Regions from separate parts of the Butyricimonas muris genome, predicted to be linked through region 3. Evidence: riboswitches for the same ligand, from Rfam matches in the RefSeq annotation. Region 3 holds a riboswitch; each other region holds the start of a gene.
The links. Region 3 has a riboswitch for cobalamin ahead of ACK8P8_RS18300 (TonB-dependent receptor). Riboswitches for the same ligand answer to the same signal wherever they lie in the genome.
Positions count from the first base shown of each region.

Region 1: linked by a shared signal. The riboswitch ahead of ACK8P8_RS13550 (DUF5074 domain-containing protein) and the one ahead of ACK8P8_RS18300 (TonB-dependent receptor) in region 3 are both predicted to bind cobalamin.
Region 2: linked by a shared signal. The riboswitch ahead of ACK8P8_RS13535 (ribonucleoside triphosphate reductase) and the one ahead of ACK8P8_RS18300 (TonB-dependent receptor) in region 3 are both predicted to bind cobalamin.

Region 1 covers NZ_JBKEIT010000007.1:291,581-298,050, reverse strand. Annotated here, with positions in the region: gene ACK8P8_RS13565 (TonB-dependent receptor plug domain-containing protein) at 1-1,282, shown strand, start outside; gene ACK8P8_RS13560 (DUF5074 domain-containing protein) at 1,331-2,671, shown strand; gene ACK8P8_RS13555 (PKD domain containing protein) at 2,679-3,698, shown strand; cobalamin riboswitch at 3,882-4,090, shown strand; gene ACK8P8_RS13550 (DUF5074 domain-containing protein) at 4,256-5,734, shown strand; gene ACK8P8_RS13545 (hypothetical protein) at 5,747-6,470, shown strand, end outside.
Region 2 covers NZ_JBKEIT010000007.1:284,303-290,772, forward strand. Annotated here, with positions in the region: gene ACK8P8_RS13515 (TrkH family potassium uptake protein) at 1-637, shown strand, start outside; gene ACK8P8_RS13520 (potassium channel family protein) at 808-1,476, shown strand; gene ACK8P8_RS13525 (ABC transporter substrate-binding protein) at 1,477-2,274, opposite strand; gene ACK8P8_RS13530 (anaerobic ribonucleoside-triphosphate reductase activating protein) at 2,320-2,946, opposite strand; gene ACK8P8_RS13535 (ribonucleoside triphosphate reductase) at 2,937-5,078, opposite strand; cobalamin riboswitch at 5,177-5,361, opposite strand; gene ACK8P8_RS13540 (PKD domain-containing protein) at 5,627-6,470, opposite strand, start outside.
Region 3 covers NZ_JBKEIT010000012.1:79,454-85,923, reverse strand. Annotated here, with positions in the region: gene ACK8P8_RS18300 (TonB-dependent receptor) at 1-2,179, opposite strand, end outside; cobalamin riboswitch at 2,233-2,439, opposite strand; cobalamin riboswitch at 2,619-2,820, shown strand; gene ACK8P8_RS18295 (TonB-dependent receptor) at 2,929-5,271, shown strand; gene ACK8P8_RS18290 (C1 family peptidase) at 5,445-6,470, shown strand, end outside.

The DNA.
Region 1 (6,470 bases), on a different contig from region 3:
CACCCGGTTGACGGCAGTAGCATGGTATCAAGAGGGCGAACGGATGTTGCCCCCCGCGCTTGGGGTGGTGAACCAATCACACGAGAAACAGCGGGAAACGAATTTCCGGGCATACACGGGACTGGATTTCACCCGGGGTATACACGCCCTGCACGTGAAAGCGGCATGGCTGTACTACCGGCAGAAGTACGACAAATGGTACGCCGGGGGGATGTTCGACCCCGAGGGTACTAAAAATCAATCGCAGACGTGGCAAGGCATTGCAGACTACACGTGTACCCCGCGGGAAAATCTCGTGCTGGGGACAAGCCTGACTTACTCGCACGATTTGATACGGGTGAGCAGTTACATTGATATTGACTCGTCGAAATACACGCTGGGCGACGTGGATTATGATATCCCGGTGGTGGAACCGCCATTCCACCATCACCGTAACGTGCTGTCGTGGCAGGCATCGGCGTTGTGGACCCCGGTGGAATGGATGATGCTGAACGGGCAGTATATGTTCGAGCAAAACGATAGCCGGGGAGTATCCACGTGGTCGGCGGGCGTGGTATTCAACCTGTGGGAAAAAGAGTTGCAGGTAAAGGGAAATATGGCTTACAACTATCGGTTCCCAAGCATGAACGACCTCTATTGGCGACCGGGAGGCAACCCGGAGGTGAAGCCGGAAGACGGGTACTCGTATGACGCTTCCGTGGCTTACCGGAAACACTTGTACCGGGGGTTATCGCTGGACGCAGAGGTATCGGGCTACTTGATGTATATCGACAACTGGATACTATGGTTGCCCAAGGACGGGAATCAATGGGTGTGGACGCCGCAGAATCACCGCAACGTGCGCTCGGAAGGCGTGGAACTGTACGGGAAACTGACATACGAGATGGGGGATTTAAAGGTGAACGCATCCGGTAATTACAGTTGGTCGCAATCCCGTACCCGCAAGAAACAGCACGAGGACGACGGCTCTTACATGAAGCAGATTCCTTACGTGCCACGCTTCAAATGGAACGTGCGGGTTGCCGCCGATTACCGGGGAGCCTTTTTCTCGTGGCAAGTGACTTACATCGGGCGACGCTTTATCACGACTGACCAAGCATACGCTACTGACCCCTATTCGGTACACAATATATTGGCAGGCTACCGTCACGAGTTCCGTAACGGGATGAGCCTCACCCCGCAGATACGGGTGGACAATCTACTGGACACTTATTACGAATCCACGCAGTACTACCCGATGCCGTTGCGAAACTGCCTCGTGTCACTGATGTGGGAATTTTAGAGGAAGAATAAACAAGTTATATAATATTACATGATGAAAATTAGAATTATGAAGAAGTTTTATTTAGCACTTTTGTTTTTGGGAATATTTGTAGGATTCTTGAGTTCTTGTAGTGATGATGACGATAACTGGACACCCGTACCACCGACCGTAACCATCGAAAGCGAGAATGGTAGTTTTTCGACGCTCCCGATGGAATCTATCGTACTGAAAGCCAAAGTTGACAACCCAACGGAAACAAGTTTGGAGTGGTTTGTAAACGGGGAAAAAGTGGCAACAGATTCTATTTATACCTTCACGGCAGAAAGCATTGGAAATTATAACGTTTCTGTTATAGCATACACTACAAATAGCCGCAATCACGCTTCCACGTCAATCGAAGTTCACGGGAAATACAAGTATGGTACTTTTATCGTAAACGAATCACCCATGGGCAGTCCCGGGAGTTTAATTTTCATTAATCCTAAAGGAGAGGTGACAGATAACGCCTATTACCTTGAAAACGGAGGTGACTTGGGAAAGCAAAGCCAAGATCTATTCATCAAAAACAATAAAATGTATATTCTTTCACAAAACGGGGGTGATGACGGAGGCTTTTTAACCATCCTCAATGCAGAAACATTGAAAAGGGAGCGAAAATTTCAGGAAGAACTTAACGGACAGGTGAGTATGCCTAGCCACGTGGCAGTACTAGGAGATGATGACATTTACCTACGTGACAATAATGGAATAAAAAGATTTCAACCATCAAGCGGAACCGTCATTCTTATTGAAGGCACAAAGGGTGCTCGGAAAAATACAATGGCTGTTGCTGACGGGAAAGTTTTTGCCACAGTAAAAAACACGGTTGTCGTAATTGAAGCAGGTAAAGATGCAATTAGCAATACGATTGAATTTGACGGGAATGTTTCCGGTGTAATTAAAGCATCCGACGGGAATCTTTGGGTTTCCGATGCATCCGGGAAAATCACTAAAGTTGACCCGAAAACATACGCTAAACTAGGAAGCAGCACTGTATCAGAGGAAGCAAAAAGCCTTCTGAACCCATCATACGCAGCAGCCCCCAGCATTACAGCCAAAGGGGACACGCTATACATGAGTGCCCTTAAATCAACAATTTACCGTCATATTTTCAGCACGGGAGAAACGAAATTAATGGTGGATGCCAAAACGATGGTCGACAACGTCGGTATCATTTACAACACGTGCGCTGTTCACCCGATTACCGGAGAAGTTTATCTAAATTCCATAAAAGGATACGGCCAAGACTACAAGATTAATAACATCAGTGTATTCAACTTTAGCGGGGATGAACCAGAATTAAGTGCAAATTACGAAAATCACACGGCATTCCCCGCCGGCACATTCTTCACTTATAATTTTGAATAAACGGTTCATGAAAAAGAATTTACTTTATATATTAGCTATTCTGGCTATCACGGGAATGTGGAGTTCCTGTAGCGATAATGATGGCGGAGAAGATGAACCGGAGATGCCTCTTACCGCACCGGAGGTGTCTGTACAGAACTTGAGCTTGAAAAATGCTATTCTTCCCGCAAAAGCAGTAAGATTAAGAGCGAATATCATCAATACCACGCATGCTGACCTGCAATGGTTCGTGGAGGGGAAGGCAACATCAACAGACACGATATACGAATTCTCGTCCGCCACAGAGGGAGAGTATAAAATCAAGGTGACGGCATCCAACATCTTGGGCGAGGCATCGGACAGCACGTATATCACGGTACAGGACGGTTTCAAAATCTCGGATGTCAAAAACTGGACGGGCGAGGGCGAGTGCCGCTCGGTGCTGGCGATACAATGGGTAAAACCGGAGGTGGAGGATTTATTGCACCCGACAGACGAGGATGTCTTTTTCCGGGCGTGGGGATACAAGTGGAATAAACCGCAAAAAAGGGAAGATACCCCCACAGGAGAGGAGATGATTATTGCCATTGCCAAGGAAGATCCCCGTTTGTTTGTCATCGTTCAGGTCGACGGACACGGGACTGCCATCAAAGGATTCGGCTATGACGGCAACGGTGACGGAAAAATCTCAATTGAAAGCGATGATTTCGTGCACAACAAAATAGAATACAAGGGGATTTCTTTGACAGAAGCGGATTTCACGAATGGCATATACGTGCAAAAACAAGAGGATAACATTGATGACGTCAGGGTTACCAGCGAGGGCGACTGGTGGATGGGCGGCTGGTACGTGGCTTATGCATCCTACTGGTTGGGATACGGGGAAGCCGTACTGGAAGCGGAAGAGTACGAGTATTCCAATTTCTACGCCAGTAACCGGGAACTGGAAGACGAGTGCTGGGATGCATGGACATTCTCCCCGATTAATGACGCAGAACAAAATATCCTACCCATACCCCGCTTGTTGAAAGCAGCAGCCATCAAATAGCAATAGCATATTCCAAAATACTTAACTAAAAAATAATTTTATACTTGAGCTCCCGGATGATCCGGGAGCTTTTTTACTTCCACATCATCAACATATTTCAAGAACAGGCTAAAAGGATATCGCTCTGGATGTAAAATGTAAAAAAATACTTGATTATTTAACATCATTCCTCTATCTTCGCGAAGAATAATGGAAGTGAGTGGTGTCCCGATTCGCGAATCGCGTTTCGGGATGAAAAGGGAATCAGGTGTAAATCCTGAACAGAATCCCCTGCTGTAAGTTTCACTGTACTTCCCGGGCATACTTTATCCACTGTCCCCGACACGAGGGACGGGAAGGAAGCCCCGGAGAAGGAAACGAGTCAGAAGACCTGCCACAAGCTAATATGTTTCATGTTCAATGGGAAAGGAGAACATAAACGCCAGTACCGCTTACAAGTCGATATTTGACGCCATCTTTTTCCTACAAACAGAAATGTTTGTATCCACGTGGGATACTTGGGTATGAATTAATTATTGCGTTTTTTAATATATAAAATTAATTCAAAAAAAACTATTATGAAAAAGTTGTATTTATTATTTATCGTGTGGGGATTGATGAGCTCGTTGTTTAGCGCATGTAGTGATGATTGTGATTGTATTCCATACCAACCAGAACCGGAAGTACCGACAGCACCTGTCGTAACAATTACCAATAGTGAATACACCATGCTACTAACAGATTCTATCGTTTTCAGAGCAAATATTACCAGTGAATTACCCGCCACTTACCTTTGGACTATCGGAGGACAAGAAGTATCCACCGACTCTATTTACGTGTTCAAGGCTGATGCCGTAGGCGTATACACGTTACAAGTAACAGTCACTAACGAAGCCGGGAATCAAATTCAATCGGTACAAGTTATCGTAAAAGAAATCACCAAAGAAGAAACCCCTGAAGGAAAATACAAAAATGGGACATTCATCCTGAACGAGGGGCTAATTGGAACGTATGGTTCTTTGATTTTCATCAACCCAGATGGTAATATTACTGACAATGTCTATTTTCGAGAAAACGGGAAACGATTATGGTCTCTAACTCAAGACTTATTCATTCATAATAACAAGATGTATATTATCGCCCAAAAAGGGGATGATGCCTCCATGAATTACGGAGCAATCACCATTCTCAACGCAGAAACCTTAAAAGAGGTATTCTCTTACTCATTCCCCCCAGAATTAGGATTTACTTCTCCTACCCATATCGCTGTTTTAGGAGAAGATAACATATATATACGAGATGAGAACAGCATAAGTGTCTTCCATCCCTCAGACCTTTCCATGACAAGAATAGCCGGAACAGAAAAAGCTCATAAAAATACAATGGCTGTCGTAGACGGAAAATTATTTGCAGCTATCTATAATCAAAAATCCTTAGTCGTTATTGAAAAAGGCAAAACAGAAATTACAACCACGATTGAATTCGATGGAAATGTATCCGGAATTATCAAATCATCGGATGACAAATTATGGGTATCGGACGAAAGTGGTAAAATTTCAAAAGTAGACCCAAACTCCTACGAGATCATAGCCTCGAATCAATTAACTGGAGAAGCCGCAGAACGATTGAAACTCAATCCCCCAAGTAGTCAAGCCGCCGCTCCTCATATTACCGCCAAGGGGGATACACTATACATGAGTGCCACAAAACCAAGCATATACTTCCACATCTTCAGCAAAGACACAACAGCCCTAATGGTTGATGCAACCCAATATATTCCAGCCTCTCCGGACTATTTTGAAGCCCAAAATTTTCAAGCATACAATACATGTGCAGTGGATCCTGTCACGGGCAGAGTTTTCTTGAACACGCTTAAAGGCTGGGGAGGATTACGGCACAACAACCATATCTCAATTTTTGATTTTACCATTGTTGTTACTTATAATAAATACACGAAAAAATATAAAAATACAATTACACCAAGACTTTGTAAAGATTACGCAAACTATTTAGATTATCCTGCCAATATATATTTCACCCACAATTTTCAACATTAAAATTCAGAAACAATGAAAAATCTTTTAAATTTGATTTTCGCTTGCATATTTGCAAGTTTTATCTTGTCTTGTAGCGAAGACATGTACACACTACCGGAAAACGAGAAGCTAACAGAAGTCAACACAACTCTTTCAAGAGCTTCTGAAAACCTTCAGCCTGTTACTAAAATCAGTGATATTCAAAACTGGACCGGCACAGGCAGCAATAGTTCTATACTTGCCATCCAATGGGTGAACGCAAAAGATATCACCAAGCCTCAAGATAATGAAATCCATTTTTTAGCATGGGGATATTACTGGGATAGTCCTACTCCAACAGGAATGGACATGGTTATGGCTATTGCTCAAAAAGATCCGCGTTTGTATGTGGTTGTCGGAGAACAATGGGGAGGTATCGTTATAAAAGGATTTGCTTATGACGGAGATAACGACGGCTTTATCAAAATTTGTAAAGGTTCAACAGTTGTTTTAACTGAAGAAAATTTCACAAATGGCATCTATTGGGAAGAAGGTCAAAGTTTTGATGGACTGACTCCTAGTGATCCGGATGATCTTTGGATGGGAGGCTGGATGGAAACCTATGCCACATACTGGTTAGGCGCAGAAGGTATCAACGTTCCAAGCCAATATACATACTCAACAGAACTAGTAGACCAACGCCAATTGAAAAAAAATTCTTGGGATGCTTGGACTTTCTCCACTATTAACTCCGCAGAAGTTAATGTAGATCCTAGAC
Region 2 (6,470 bases), on a different contig from region 3:
GACAACCTTGGTGTTGCTGGTCGTGGGAACGGGATTGTTCTGGATATTCGAGAATCACAATGCCTTGGAGGGAATGTCCCTGACGGGTAAATTCGCGACCTCGTTCATGGGAGCGGTGACGCCCCGTACGGCGGGTTTCAATAACGTGAATATATCCATTTTGCACCCGACGACAATCTTTCTGACTATCGTGTTGATGTGGATTGGTGCGGCTCCTATGTCCACGGGCGGTGGTATAAAAGTAACTACATTCGTGATCGCGTTGAAGAATATTTGGGCGAATCTCACGGGAAACGATCGGGTAGTGGTAGCGCATCGTCAACTGACCCGGGAGAACGTGAATCGGGCACATTCCGTGATAGTGCTTTCCATCCTTTGGATTATTCTGGGTACATTCGCTATTATCATCTTGGAACCGACAGCCACGATAACTCAAGCCGTGTTCGAGATCGTTTCCGCCTTGGGTACGGTAGGATTGACCATGGATCTGACTCCGCATCTGAGTGTTGCGGGCAAACTGATCGTCAGCCTCACGATGTTCGTCGGTCGTGTCGGTTTGCTCACCCTTCTGGCTTGCTTTATCCGCAGGCAGGAAGTGAAACTGTACACTTATCCGGACGACACGGTAATACTTTAATAATTGAAAATTGAAAGTTGAAAATTGAAAATGATTAGAGTAGGACGTGAATAATAATTTGGACAGATAATATAAATGGAAAAGGTAATGATATATAATAACGAATTGAATCTCGGAAATGGAAAATATGTTTTTCATTTTCAATTTTCAATTCTCAATTTTCAATTATTATGAAGTGTATTGTATTTGGACTGGGAAATTTCGGGCTTGCTCTGTCACAACGGTTGACAAAGCGGGGGAATGAAGTATTGGGCGTCGATTCGGATATTAGTAAGATCAATTTGTACAAGGAATCGATCACGAACACTGTAGCGTTGGACGTGAAGAATGCCCAAGCGTTGCAGACCTTGCCGTTGCTGGACGTGGATGTAGTGTTCGTGGTATTCGGTAAGGATTTTGGAACCTCGTTATTCGTGATAGCGCTGTTGAAGCAGTTTGGGGTGAAGCGTATCGTAGCCCGTTCCATCTCTCCCGTGCACAAGGTGATTTTAACGTCTATGGGAATCACGGAAATCGTAAACCCCGAGTGGGAATATGCCGATTTCTTTGCCACGAAAGTGGAGTTGGGTACGACAATTGATTCTTACGTGGTGGACGACGACCATTTAATTATCGAGTGGGAAGTACATTCCACTTTCGTGGGACGAAAGTTAGAGGATGCCAATTTCGAGGAAGAGTTCGGGTTAAAGCTGGTAGCGTTAAAGCGTTACGATGCTAAGGCCGGTAAAACGCTGGTCATGGACAATCCTCCTGCCGACCTTGTGTTCACGACAAAAGACGTGTTCGTGCTTTTCGGTCAGCCGAAGAATTTCCGTAAGCTCGGGATACAAATTGCCTGATCAATACAGTAGTTTGATCAACTCTTCTACCGTCTCCACGAAAGTGATGGGCGTGGGGCTGCAAATGTAGTCGTCAAGCGGGAATAGCTTGTCATTTTTCACGGCATTGAGGCTATTGATCTCTTTCCATTTGGAAATCTCGTTTTCGCCCACGATGCCCATGCCGACGATGAAAATGATATCCGGGTTTTGGAGAAGAACAAATTCTTTGGATATCATAGCATTGTCGAGGTCTTTGGCGATATTTATCCCACCGGTTTGTTGGATATAGTCGTGCATGAACGATCCGGGCAGGGCGGTATACAACGGGTCGCATCCGATCTCCATGAATACCTTGGGATATCTGTCGGAAGGAATGTTTTTCTTGGCTTCTTCCAATCGTGTTTTGCACTCCTGCACGGTGCTTTCCGCTTTTGTCTTCTTATTTGATAATTCTCCCAGAATAATGAATTGCTCGCATATCTCCTCGAAGTTTTTGGGTTGTTCCAGTCGTAGCGTCTTTATACCCATGCGTTCGAGTCCTTCCAGAACTTTAGGCGGAGTAAGTCCTCCGGTGAGAACGATATCGGGACGGAGAGCTACGATCTTCTCCATGTTCACGTTTACGGCATCCGCTACGACGGGAATAGAATCTGCCGGTTCCGTGATGCAAAAACGGGTGCAGCCCACGATGTCCTCGTTTGCTCCTAAAAGATACAGGTTTTGCGTGATGGAGGCGGCAAGCGATACGATACGTTTTTGTGAGTATCCGGTGATTGCCGTGATAAATAATATGGATAATAAAATGAACTTCTGCATAATCTTGATATATAAAATGGGTGTGTAAAAGTAATATTATTTCGTTTATTCGTGTATATATTTATCCAGAATATCCCCGTCCCGGAACTCCTGCATGACATAGTGTGTACCTGAGAATTTTTCCTGTAAGTTTTGGATGTCCTCGGGGCTTTGCACTTGCGGGATAACCGTCGTCCGGAACTGGTATTCCAGTCCGGAGGTTTTGATAATCCGGATGGACTCTTGTATCTTTTCCAGCAACGAGGCTGTCATCGTGTAATTTACCTTTCGGTAGCAGGGGAGCGAGAGGGAGGATTTGATATCCATTGCCACGGCATCTATCCATCGTCCTGCAATCAGTTGTTGTAAAAGCTCCGGATTCGACCCGTTCGTGTCGAGTTTCACGGGTAACCCGAGAGCTTTTATTTTTTGGATAAACGGGAGCAGGTCTTCGTGCAATGTCGGTTCACCCCCGGATATCACCACCCCATCAAGCCACCCTAATCGTTTATCGAGAAAACCGAATATCTCCTCTTCCTTTAAGTCTTGTGTCTGCCGGAGTAATTCCGGCAGTACAAGAGATGGATTGTGGCAGTAACCGCAGCGAAAATTGCAACCTTTCGTGAATATCACTGCGGATACTTTGCCTTCCCAGTCGATTAGGCTTTGTTTGACAAATCCTCCTATTCGCATAGTACGCTTTCTTTTTCCCGGACGCTCTTGTCAAACAGTTTCCGGTCGTCGAACTCGGCTCGTTTCCCGTTGTTCCATTGGCTCACGGGACGCATGTACCCTACTATCCGGCTGTACACTTCCGAGGAAGCCCCGCAACGCGGACATTTGAAATGTTCTCCCGCGATGTACCCGTGCGAGGGGCATATGCTGAACGAGGGCGAGAGCGTGATATAAGGCAGGCGGAAATTTGCCGTTACCTTACGAATCATGTTTTTAGCCGCTTGTGCGGACGTGCGGTGTTCTCCGGTAAACACGTGGAAAACAGTTCCACCCGTGTACAGCGTTTGTAATTTGTCCTGTTGGTCGAGTGCCTCGTACAGGTCGTCCGTGAAGTTCACGGGCAGATGCGTGGAGTTCGTGTAATAAGGATCGGCACCCTGTTTGAATTGTTCTTGGTTGGCAACGATAATATCGGGATATTCGGCCGTGTCGAGCAAAGCGAATCGGTAAGAGGTACTTTCCGCCGGAGTGGCTTCAAGGTTATAGATATTACCGGTTTCATCTTGGAATTGTGCCAGTATATCCCGCATAAAGTGCATCACTTTTTGCGCGAATCCCATCCCGTCCGGGTGTGAAATAGGAACCCCGAGGAAGTTCATGCAACACTCGTTCATGCCGTTGATACCGATCGTCGAGAAATGGTTTTTCCAGAAACACCCGTAACGCTCTTTCACGTAACGCAGGTAATATTTGGAATAAGGATACAGCCCTTTTTCCGTGTAGCGTTCAATAATTTTGCGCTTGATTTCCAGACTTTCCTTGCTGATTTCCATCAAGTGTTGCAGGCGTTGGAAGAAATTCTCTTCCGATGCGGCTTCATATCCCAAGCGGGGCAGGTTGATCGTGACCACACCTACCGATCCGGTCAACGGGTTCGCTGCAAACAAACCGCCGCCCCGTTTCATGAGTTCCCGTTTATCCAGACGAAGGCGACAACACATACTGCGCACGTCATCCGGCTTCATGTCCGAATTCACGAAATTGGAGAAATAAGGAATACCGTATTTTGCTGTCATTTCCCAGATGCCCTCGTACTCCGGGTTATTCCAGTCAAAGTCCGGGGTAATATTGTACGTCGGGATGGGGAACGAGAACAGGCTGCCGGAAGCATCCCCTTCGCTCATCACTTCGGCGAACGCTTTGTTAAGTATCGTCATTTCGGCTTGGAAATCCCCGTACACCTCTTCTTTGATTTCACCCCCGTGCACGATATGTTCGTTTTTCAAGAAATCGGGTACGACGAGATCCATCGTGATATTGGTAAACGGTGTCTGGAATCCTACACGGGTGGGTACGTTCAAGTTGAACAGGAATTCCTGCAAGCATTGTTTCACCTGTTTGTAGTTCAACTTGTCAAAGCGTATGTAGGGGGCGAGGAACGTGTCGAAGTTAGAAAAAGCCTGTGCCCCAGCGGCCTCGCCTTGCATGGTATAGAAGAAATTCACGATTTGTCCGAGAGCCGTGCGAAGGTGCTTTGCCGGGCTGCTTTGCGCTTTCCCCTCCACTCCCCGGAATCCGACGGTAAGTAAATCCTTCAAGTCCCATCCCACGCAATAGACGCTTAGGAATCCCAAGTCGTGGATATGCAACGCCCCGCTTTTGTGCGCTTCCGATACCCGTTCCGGGTAGAGTTGGCTTAGCCAGTAATTGGAGGTGATTTGTGTGGATATATGCTGATTCAATCCTTGCAGCGAGTACGAGGAATTAGCACTCTCTTTTACTCTCCAGTCGCTCAATGACAGGTAATTATCCATTACCTCTATATTTGTCAGTAAGGTCTTCGAGTTTCGGATTTGCTCGTGTTGCTTGCGGTAAAGCAAGTACGTTTTCATCAGTTGCAGGTCGCCGTGTTGGAACAGCACCAGTTCCACGGTGTCCTGTACCTGTTCCACGTGCGGGAGTTCCTTTTCCGGTGTGCTTGCGGCAAGAATTTGCACGACTTTGTCACACAGGGCACGTGCCGTTTTACGATCGGGCTGTCCGATGGCTCTCGTTGCCTTAAAAATAGCTTGTTCAATCTTTTCCGGTTTGAAATCGCAAATTTCCCCGTTGCGTTTCACGATTCTTGAGAACGTGGTTGATGTTTCCATGATTAAAATTTTAATAATTAAAAAAATACTTCGGGGAAAACACGAGAAAAGATCGTGTATGGCAGAGAATTGTCTTTTTCGCTTTTCACCCGAAAGCTCCAATTTATTTGCAATCGGCAGGTCTTCTGACTTACTCTCGCTTTTGAATCTCCTTCCCGTCGACAGCGTGACAGTGGATCATTGATTCAAGCGTTGAATAGAGCTTACAGCTACGGGTATAGTGCGGGATTTTCACCTGCTTCCCTGTTCGTCACCGGAGTGAACCGAATGCATGGCAAATGTATGATAAAATAATTGTATTTCAATAGTGGTTTTCAAATAAAATAATTTCCTTGAAATATATGTGTTGTTAATGCTTTGAATTATAATTTATTATAATAAAAATTGGATAACTTTTTGGATAGATGTGTTTTGTTGTCTTTTTGAATTTGGAAAATTTATAGTCAAATGTGAATAACAACGTAGTACGCTAGTAAGCTTTTTTTTAAATAAAACCCGATTGCTTGAATTTGATTAGCAATCGGGTTTTTCAGAATGATAGTCTATGACTATTTTTTGTTGGGTTCTGCCGCTTGCAATAGACGGGGGATGGGTAGAGTGTTCCTCATCTCCTCATAGTCAATGGGGGACAGAGTCCATGCATCCCAAGAAAGGTCTTCCAAAGGACGATAGATCACGAAAAGGTTGGAATAGTCGAATTCTTCGGCATCCGGAACTACGTTGCCCTGTCCTAGCCAATAACTGGCATAAGCTTCGTATAGCCCTCCTAACCAATAATCTTCCGGATCAACGGGTTTCAAATTATCAAAGTCTTGGGATGAAAGTTCATAGAAGCCGTCAACAAAGTTGTCTTGAGTGATTGTCAAGTTTCCGTTACTTACTTCAATTTTTCCGTCATTATTTCCATCATAGCCAAAACCGATAATATAACTGCCCGATTTAGCAACATAAAGGCGGGGATCTTTTTTCGCGATCGCCCGCAACATATCAATACCTAGAGGTTCTGTCCCTTTTTCCCAGCGATATCCCCATGCGAGAAAGAAAACTTCGTCATCTGCGGGTTCTAGCATATTGGTACCGGTGATCCATTGAATTGCGAGAGCAGAGCGGTTTTCACCTTCCCCTGTCCAGTTTTTTATGTTGGCGAAACGGAATTGACCGTCAGATACGTTGATTGTCAATGTGTCGGCATCGGAACCCACGGAATTGGTCGCCGTGAGGATGATTCGGTATTCTCCGAAATCTTCGGGAGTGAATTTATAAACAGAGTCGGTGGAAACTTGTTCCCCTTCGAGTGTCCAAAGAAGGGCAACGTCCGTGGGATCGAGCAACCTTGCTTTCAATTCGACGGTTTCTTTCGGAAGGCAAGTAGTGATTCCGCTCACGTTAATG
Region 3 (6,470 bases):
TCAGGGTAGCGTAGTTCACGCCGTTGGGGCGGTCGTCCGTCCAGTCGAAGAGGTTGTCAATCCCGGCGTTCAGTTCAAACAGGAAGTTACCCACGGGTGCGAAAGTATGCGTGGTGGCAAGGTTCCAAAGTTGGTACTTGGGAGCACTGGTGTCGGTGATTTTACCTGTTTTGGAGTCTACCTTGTAAATGTATTTCGAACCTTGTATTCTCCCGTTGACATTCACGTGCAGGCGGTATTTGTTCCACTCGTGTGTCCAGCCTCCCCGGAAGGTGGCAGCGTGTCTTACCGATTCGCTTAGGCGGCGTCCTTCCCCGTCGGCAGCGTAAACGCAGTTGTAAGCCCCCGCGGCGGAGAATCCGGCTCCGAGGTAACTGTTCACGGAGATGTCGAAACCTTTGATGCTGGCTTTGTCGAGGTTGTGGTACACGTTACGGGTTTTTATTCCATTGGCTTTATCTTCGTCCGTGGCACCGATGTCGTATTTCTCGATAATGTCTTTCACGTCATTGATATACCCGTTCGCGGAAATATTGAGGTATTTCCCGGTATACTCCACGTTCACGTTATAATAGTTCGCTTTTTCCGGTTTCAGGTCGGGATTCCCGATGGTGATGGCTCCCCGGTTCTCGTAGTCGTAATATAGTTCCTGTATGCTGGGAGTTTTGAATCCGGCGGCATAGGAAGTTCTGAAGTTGAACGAGCCGAGCGTGTACATGAGGGCAATCTTCGGGGTGAAGCGGTTCTTGAACATCTCGTTGTAAACGTAACGGAAACCGGGGAGGATTTGTAGATTCTTCCATACACGGATTTCATCCTGCGCGTACACGGCGAGCGTGTAGATTTCTTTCGGTTCGTCGAGGCTGCCGGGATTTTTCATGTAGTCGTTAGCGTATTCCGTACCGAGCGTGAGTTTGTTGTATTCGCCCACCCGGAATACGCCTTTCAGGTTCCCGTTGTAATATTTTTGGCGCTTGGTCAATTCTTCATCCCCAACCCGGAATGTCGTGTCTTTTTTGTCAAGTTGGGCAACCGTGTAGAGTTTGTTGTACTCGTAATTGTCCATGTAAAGGTCGAGGGAGATGTACGCTCCATCGTTCATGAAGTATTTTCCGCCCAAGCCGAAATTGTAGTCCATGTAGGTGAGGTCGTATTGGTACGCCCCGTCGTTTTTCTTTTCTTGTACCGGACGATTTACTTCCCGGTTGAAATAACTTCCTTGCGCGCAAAGTTTCAATTGCTCGTTGGGCGCGTAAGTGAAGTGTTGGGTAACAATATTGGAATGGAATTTACTGGATGATTCGCTTCTCGTGGGGATGACCGTGTCGCCGCTGATTTCATTGGGGTTTAATTGCCATCCGCCCATCTGCCGCCTTTGGTAAGAGGTGGAGGAAGTAAATTTGCCGAAATTCAAATCAACACCGGCATTTTGCGAGAAGCTGGATTCTCCCCCGAAACGGGTTTTCGACTGCACGCTAATCGGGTCTTTCGGTTGTTCGGTGATAACGTTGATTACCCCGGCGATAGCGTCCGAACCGTAGAGGGCGGAAGCCGCACCTTTCAATATCTCGACGCGTTTCACCCGTCCCATGTCGATACGCGACAAGTCGGTATTGTTGGAAACATCTCCCGCCACTTTCTTCCCGTCGACGAGAATCAAGATGTATTTATTACTCATGCCGTTGAGCGTGAAGTACGAGCCCATGACCGTGGGGCGAATATTGAACGCGGGGTTCAGCAACAGGAGGGCGTCCTCGAAGGAGTTTACTCCTGCCTGCCTTAAGTCCGACCCGCTAATCACTTCTACCGGGACGGGCGAATCTTTCAATCGGCGGTGGGTTCCTGTTCCCGTCACCACGACCTGATTCAAGTTTACCGGGGTGGCGAGTAACTGGAATAATATGTCACTTTTGTTTCCGTTCACTTTCATGGAACCGACCTCGTAGCCGGAGTAGCTGGCACGAAGCGTGTAAGTCCCGTCGGGTATTTTTTCCAGAATGAATTCGCCCTTGTTATTCGTGGCGATACCGATGCTTGTTCCCACCAACCGAACATTTGCCCCGGCAAGGGCTTTACCGGTTTTGGCATCTACAACTTTCCCCTTTAAGGTGATTTCTGCAAAAGCGATGCTCGCTAATGCTACTACGAATAATGTAGTCAGCGCTACAAATTTCTTCATGTAAGATTAAGTTTAAAAGTTCATAATGGTACTCCTGACCCCGGGAATACGCTATTACCTGTTTTGCTTTGGCAGGTCTCCTGACTACGCCTAAGAAAAGTACCTTCCCGTCCGCGAGGACAGTGGTGCAAGAACCTTTCTTTGAATCCCCTCCCGGGGAAACGGGCATCACAGTAGCGGGCACTGTGTCGGATTCTAACCGACTTCCCTCTTGTGCGCTAATTGGATATTAACACATCACCAAAGACTCCGCGAATGTATGCAGATTCCATTAAAAAATACAATGAAACGGGGAAAAAATTAATTAATAATTTGTAGGGGGATTAGTGGTAAAATAGGATATAGAGAAATTACATCTCCTTTGATTGTGTTGAAAATCTGAGTGTTGTAAAGAAAATAAAAAAGTCATGCAAGAAATGCATAATATAGAAAAATATATTACTTTTGCCCCTGTTTTGGTGCGGAACCTTCGCTCATGAAGGCGACGCTTAATAGGGAATCCGGTGTGAATCCGGGACTGTACCCGCAGCTGTAAGTTCCTTTACAAGGGATTTTGTACTTCAAATGTCACTGGTGTAACCACCGGGAAGGCAACAAAATCCGGAACAAGTCAGAAGACCTGCCGAACGATGATAACCATAGCTTTCGGGAGAAAAAGCGAGAGGGAAAATACGGATTTTACCTTGAAACTCATGTTACCCTAAAGACTATGTTAATAATGCTTTATTCATTATTAATATATAGTTTGTATGAAAAAAGTTGTTGTATTGGCATTATTGCTGTTCGCGTGTGTCGGCTCGCTTTTCGCCGAGGATGAAGACAAGCGCAAAAAGAAAAGTATCACGGATACGATTTTTCGTATCGATGAAGTAAGTGTGCTTGAAAAAAGAAAACGTATCGATTTGTTGGGGTTGGATGTACCGTTGCGCTTTGTCCCGATAACGGTAAGTAAACTTTCCGGGCAGATGCTGGAGCGTAAAGGTATCGTGAATCTGGAAGATGCCGTGAAGTTTTTGCCCGGGATTATTCACAAGACAAATCAACTGGGGGCGTTCCAACGATTCTCTATCCGGGGACAAGGGAGCGCGCTTATCATGATCGACGGGATGCGGGACGAGCGAACGGTTAGCCAGAATGTTCCTTACGGGGACTTGTCATCCGTGGAGTCCATCGAATTAATAAAAGGACCCGCTTCGGTGTTGGCGGGACATTCTGCCATGGGAGGGGTTTTGAACATCGTGCGCAAGAAGGTAACACCGGATTTTTCAGCTAATGCCCGGATTAGTTATGGTAGTTGGGAAGAAAAACGGGCTACATTGGGTTTCGGGGGAAAGTTGGTGGGACCGCTTGATTACCGGGCGAATATCCATTATTCCACGGGCGACGGTTACCGGCGCACGAACGCGAATCGATTCTCCCTTTATGGGGTTTTAGGTGCGAATGTCGGCAAAGTAGGGAGATTGGAAGTGAGTGGCAGTTACGCGGATGATAAGTACACGACTGAAATAGGGGCCGCACCGACCGTGCGTTATGATGTGTACGAAGTCGGTAAGGATACCGGGCCTTTTATGAAGAACGGAGAACGGCATCCTTATGCCGATTATCACGAGATATATAATGATTATGCGAATAATCGGATGAAGCGTAAAGTATGGGACGTGACGGCACGGTACACTCACGTGATATCCGAGAACATGACATTGCGAGAGAGGTTTACTTATTTCCATAGCGATTTGGATTATTGCTGCGTGGAAGGATTGGGGTACCGGACTTCGGAGGAATCTATTTATAAATGGTATTATACCTCGAAAGGTAAAACGACCTATATAAATCTGGATTCTGTGGTGCGAAATAAACCGTTGAACTTTAACCCGGATCATAAACAATTGAGTAATGTGCTGGAATTGACAGGTAACGTGGAGACCGGATTCGTGAAACACCATTATACATTGGGGTGGTCGTATTTCGCGTTTGATTTTGTACAGTATAACGGGTACGGGAGTGATGATTTGTGGGGACCCGGATTGGGTGCTGTGTTGGCATTGAAGAATCCGCAACTGGTACAAGGCTGGTGGGATTCCAAAATTTCAGCTGCAAGTCTGAAAACCGATAGAACGCATGCCGTGTATTTGCATGATGTGATGGAATTTAGCGACCAATGGAAGGTGATGTTGTCCGGACGCGTGGATTTTTATAACTATAAAACGGCAACAGCAAAGGTTTTGGACGGGAAACAGGACTACAAGAAGGAGAACCGTTCGGAATGGAATAAAGTGAAGACTTCCGCTTTCACGTATCGGGCGGGAGTGGTGTATTTCCCTGTGCCGGAATTGTCATTTTATGCTTCCGCTTCTTCTTTCTTCAATCCGGTGGTGAAGTTCTATAATCCGGATATTATGTATTTGGATAGAAAGGGGAACGAGTTCAATCCCGACACGGATGGCGGAGAAGTGTTTAAGCCGGAGAAAGGAATTTCGGCAGAAGTCGGGGGGCATTACACGTTGAATGAATGGGTGGATGTCAACGCTTCAGTTTTCTACACGAGTCGCTATAATATCGTGAAGAGTTTGGGAGATACTACTGTAGTGGTCGACGGCAGCACCGTGACGAGGAATATTCAAGGGCAAGTAGGTCGAGGTATGTCAAAGGGATTTGATTTTGAGATTGTGGTTCGTCCTCTTCCGACGCTTCGGTTTACGACGGGATTGAGTTGGGCGGAATATCGTTTGCGACAGATAGCGGAGAGCGGACGATTCTCGAAATACAAGGAAGAGAATAAGAATGTGCGTGAAACAGGTGTGCCTCGTACAACTTTTTACGCGTATGCCGATTACACGATTCCCACGGGGGTGTTGAAGAACTTGTCGTTCCAATTAAGCGGAAATTTCAAGGATAAGGTGTTCTCCGATATCAAGGAACGAATTTACACTCCGGCGTTGTGGCTGATGGATGCGGGAATATATTACACGATTAAAGGGCATGTGAATCTGGCTTTGAATATTAATAATTTGTTTGACAAGGAGTATTTCGAGAAAACAACTGTACTGGGAAAACCCCGGAATTATCAGGCATCCGTGTCATATACTTTTTAGTTTCGCCGAAGGCGAAAGTTACAGGTTGGCAGGTTACAAGTTAGTATTTGATTTGTAACCTGCTAATTTGTTGTTTATGAAATCTGTGGAAATATTTTGCGGGGTAGACGTCAGAATGCAGACTTATTGGCTACTTTTGTCAAAAAATAGAATAGTCATTATAATATAAGAATATGAAAAAGTTTGTATTGTTTTTATTTGTTTTGGTCTTTGCTGCCCATGCGGGTGTTTACGCGCAAGATACGGTAAAGCAGGATACCGTGAAACCTGAAGGGTATAAGTTTACGGATATTAAGAGATTGCCCGCTACTTCCGTGAAAGATCAGTTTCGTGCCGGGACTTGTTGGTCGTGGTCTACGGCTTCTTTTCTGGAGTCGGAGATGATGCGACAGGGAAAAGATTCGGTTAATCTTTCGGCTATTTATTTCGTGAAGCATGCTTACAGTGACAAGGCGGACAAGTATGTGCGTTTGCATGGTGTGTTGAATTTTGCCGTGGGTGGTGCTTCGTCGGATGTTATTAACATGGCGAAGAAGTACGGGATTGTGCCTCTTGAGGTGTTCAAGGGTTTGAATTACGGGGAGCCGAATCATGTGTTCGGGGAGATTGACGCCGTGTTGAAAGCGTACGTGGAAGCGGTGGTCGAGAATAGAAATAAACGTTTGAGTACGGCTTGGAAGAAAGGGTTTGATGCTATTTTGGATGTTTATCTTGGCGAGGAGCCCGAGAAGTTCGAGTACAAGGGGAAAGAGTACACTCCTCGGACTTTTGCCGACGAGGTGGTGGGCTTGAACATGGACGATTACGTGAACCTGACCTCATTCACGCACCATCCTTTCTACACGGAGTTTGCCTTGGAGGTGGAAGACAATTGGTCGTGGGATAAGGCTTACAATATTCCGTTGAACGAGTTGATGCGGGTTATGGAGAGTGCGATTGATAACGGGTATACCTTTGTTTGGGGTGCCGACGTGAGCGAGAAAGGATTCGCCACGAAGGATGCCGGGGTGGCGGTGGTGCCCTCGACCGACACGAGAGAGATGACCGGGGCTGAAATTGCTAAATGGGAGAAATTACCTAAAGAACAACAGACGATGGATGCTTTCAAACTGGCTCCGGCTCCCGAGAAAAAGATTACCCAAGAGATGCGACAAGAGGAATTTGATCGTTACCAGACGACTGATGACCACGGTATGCAC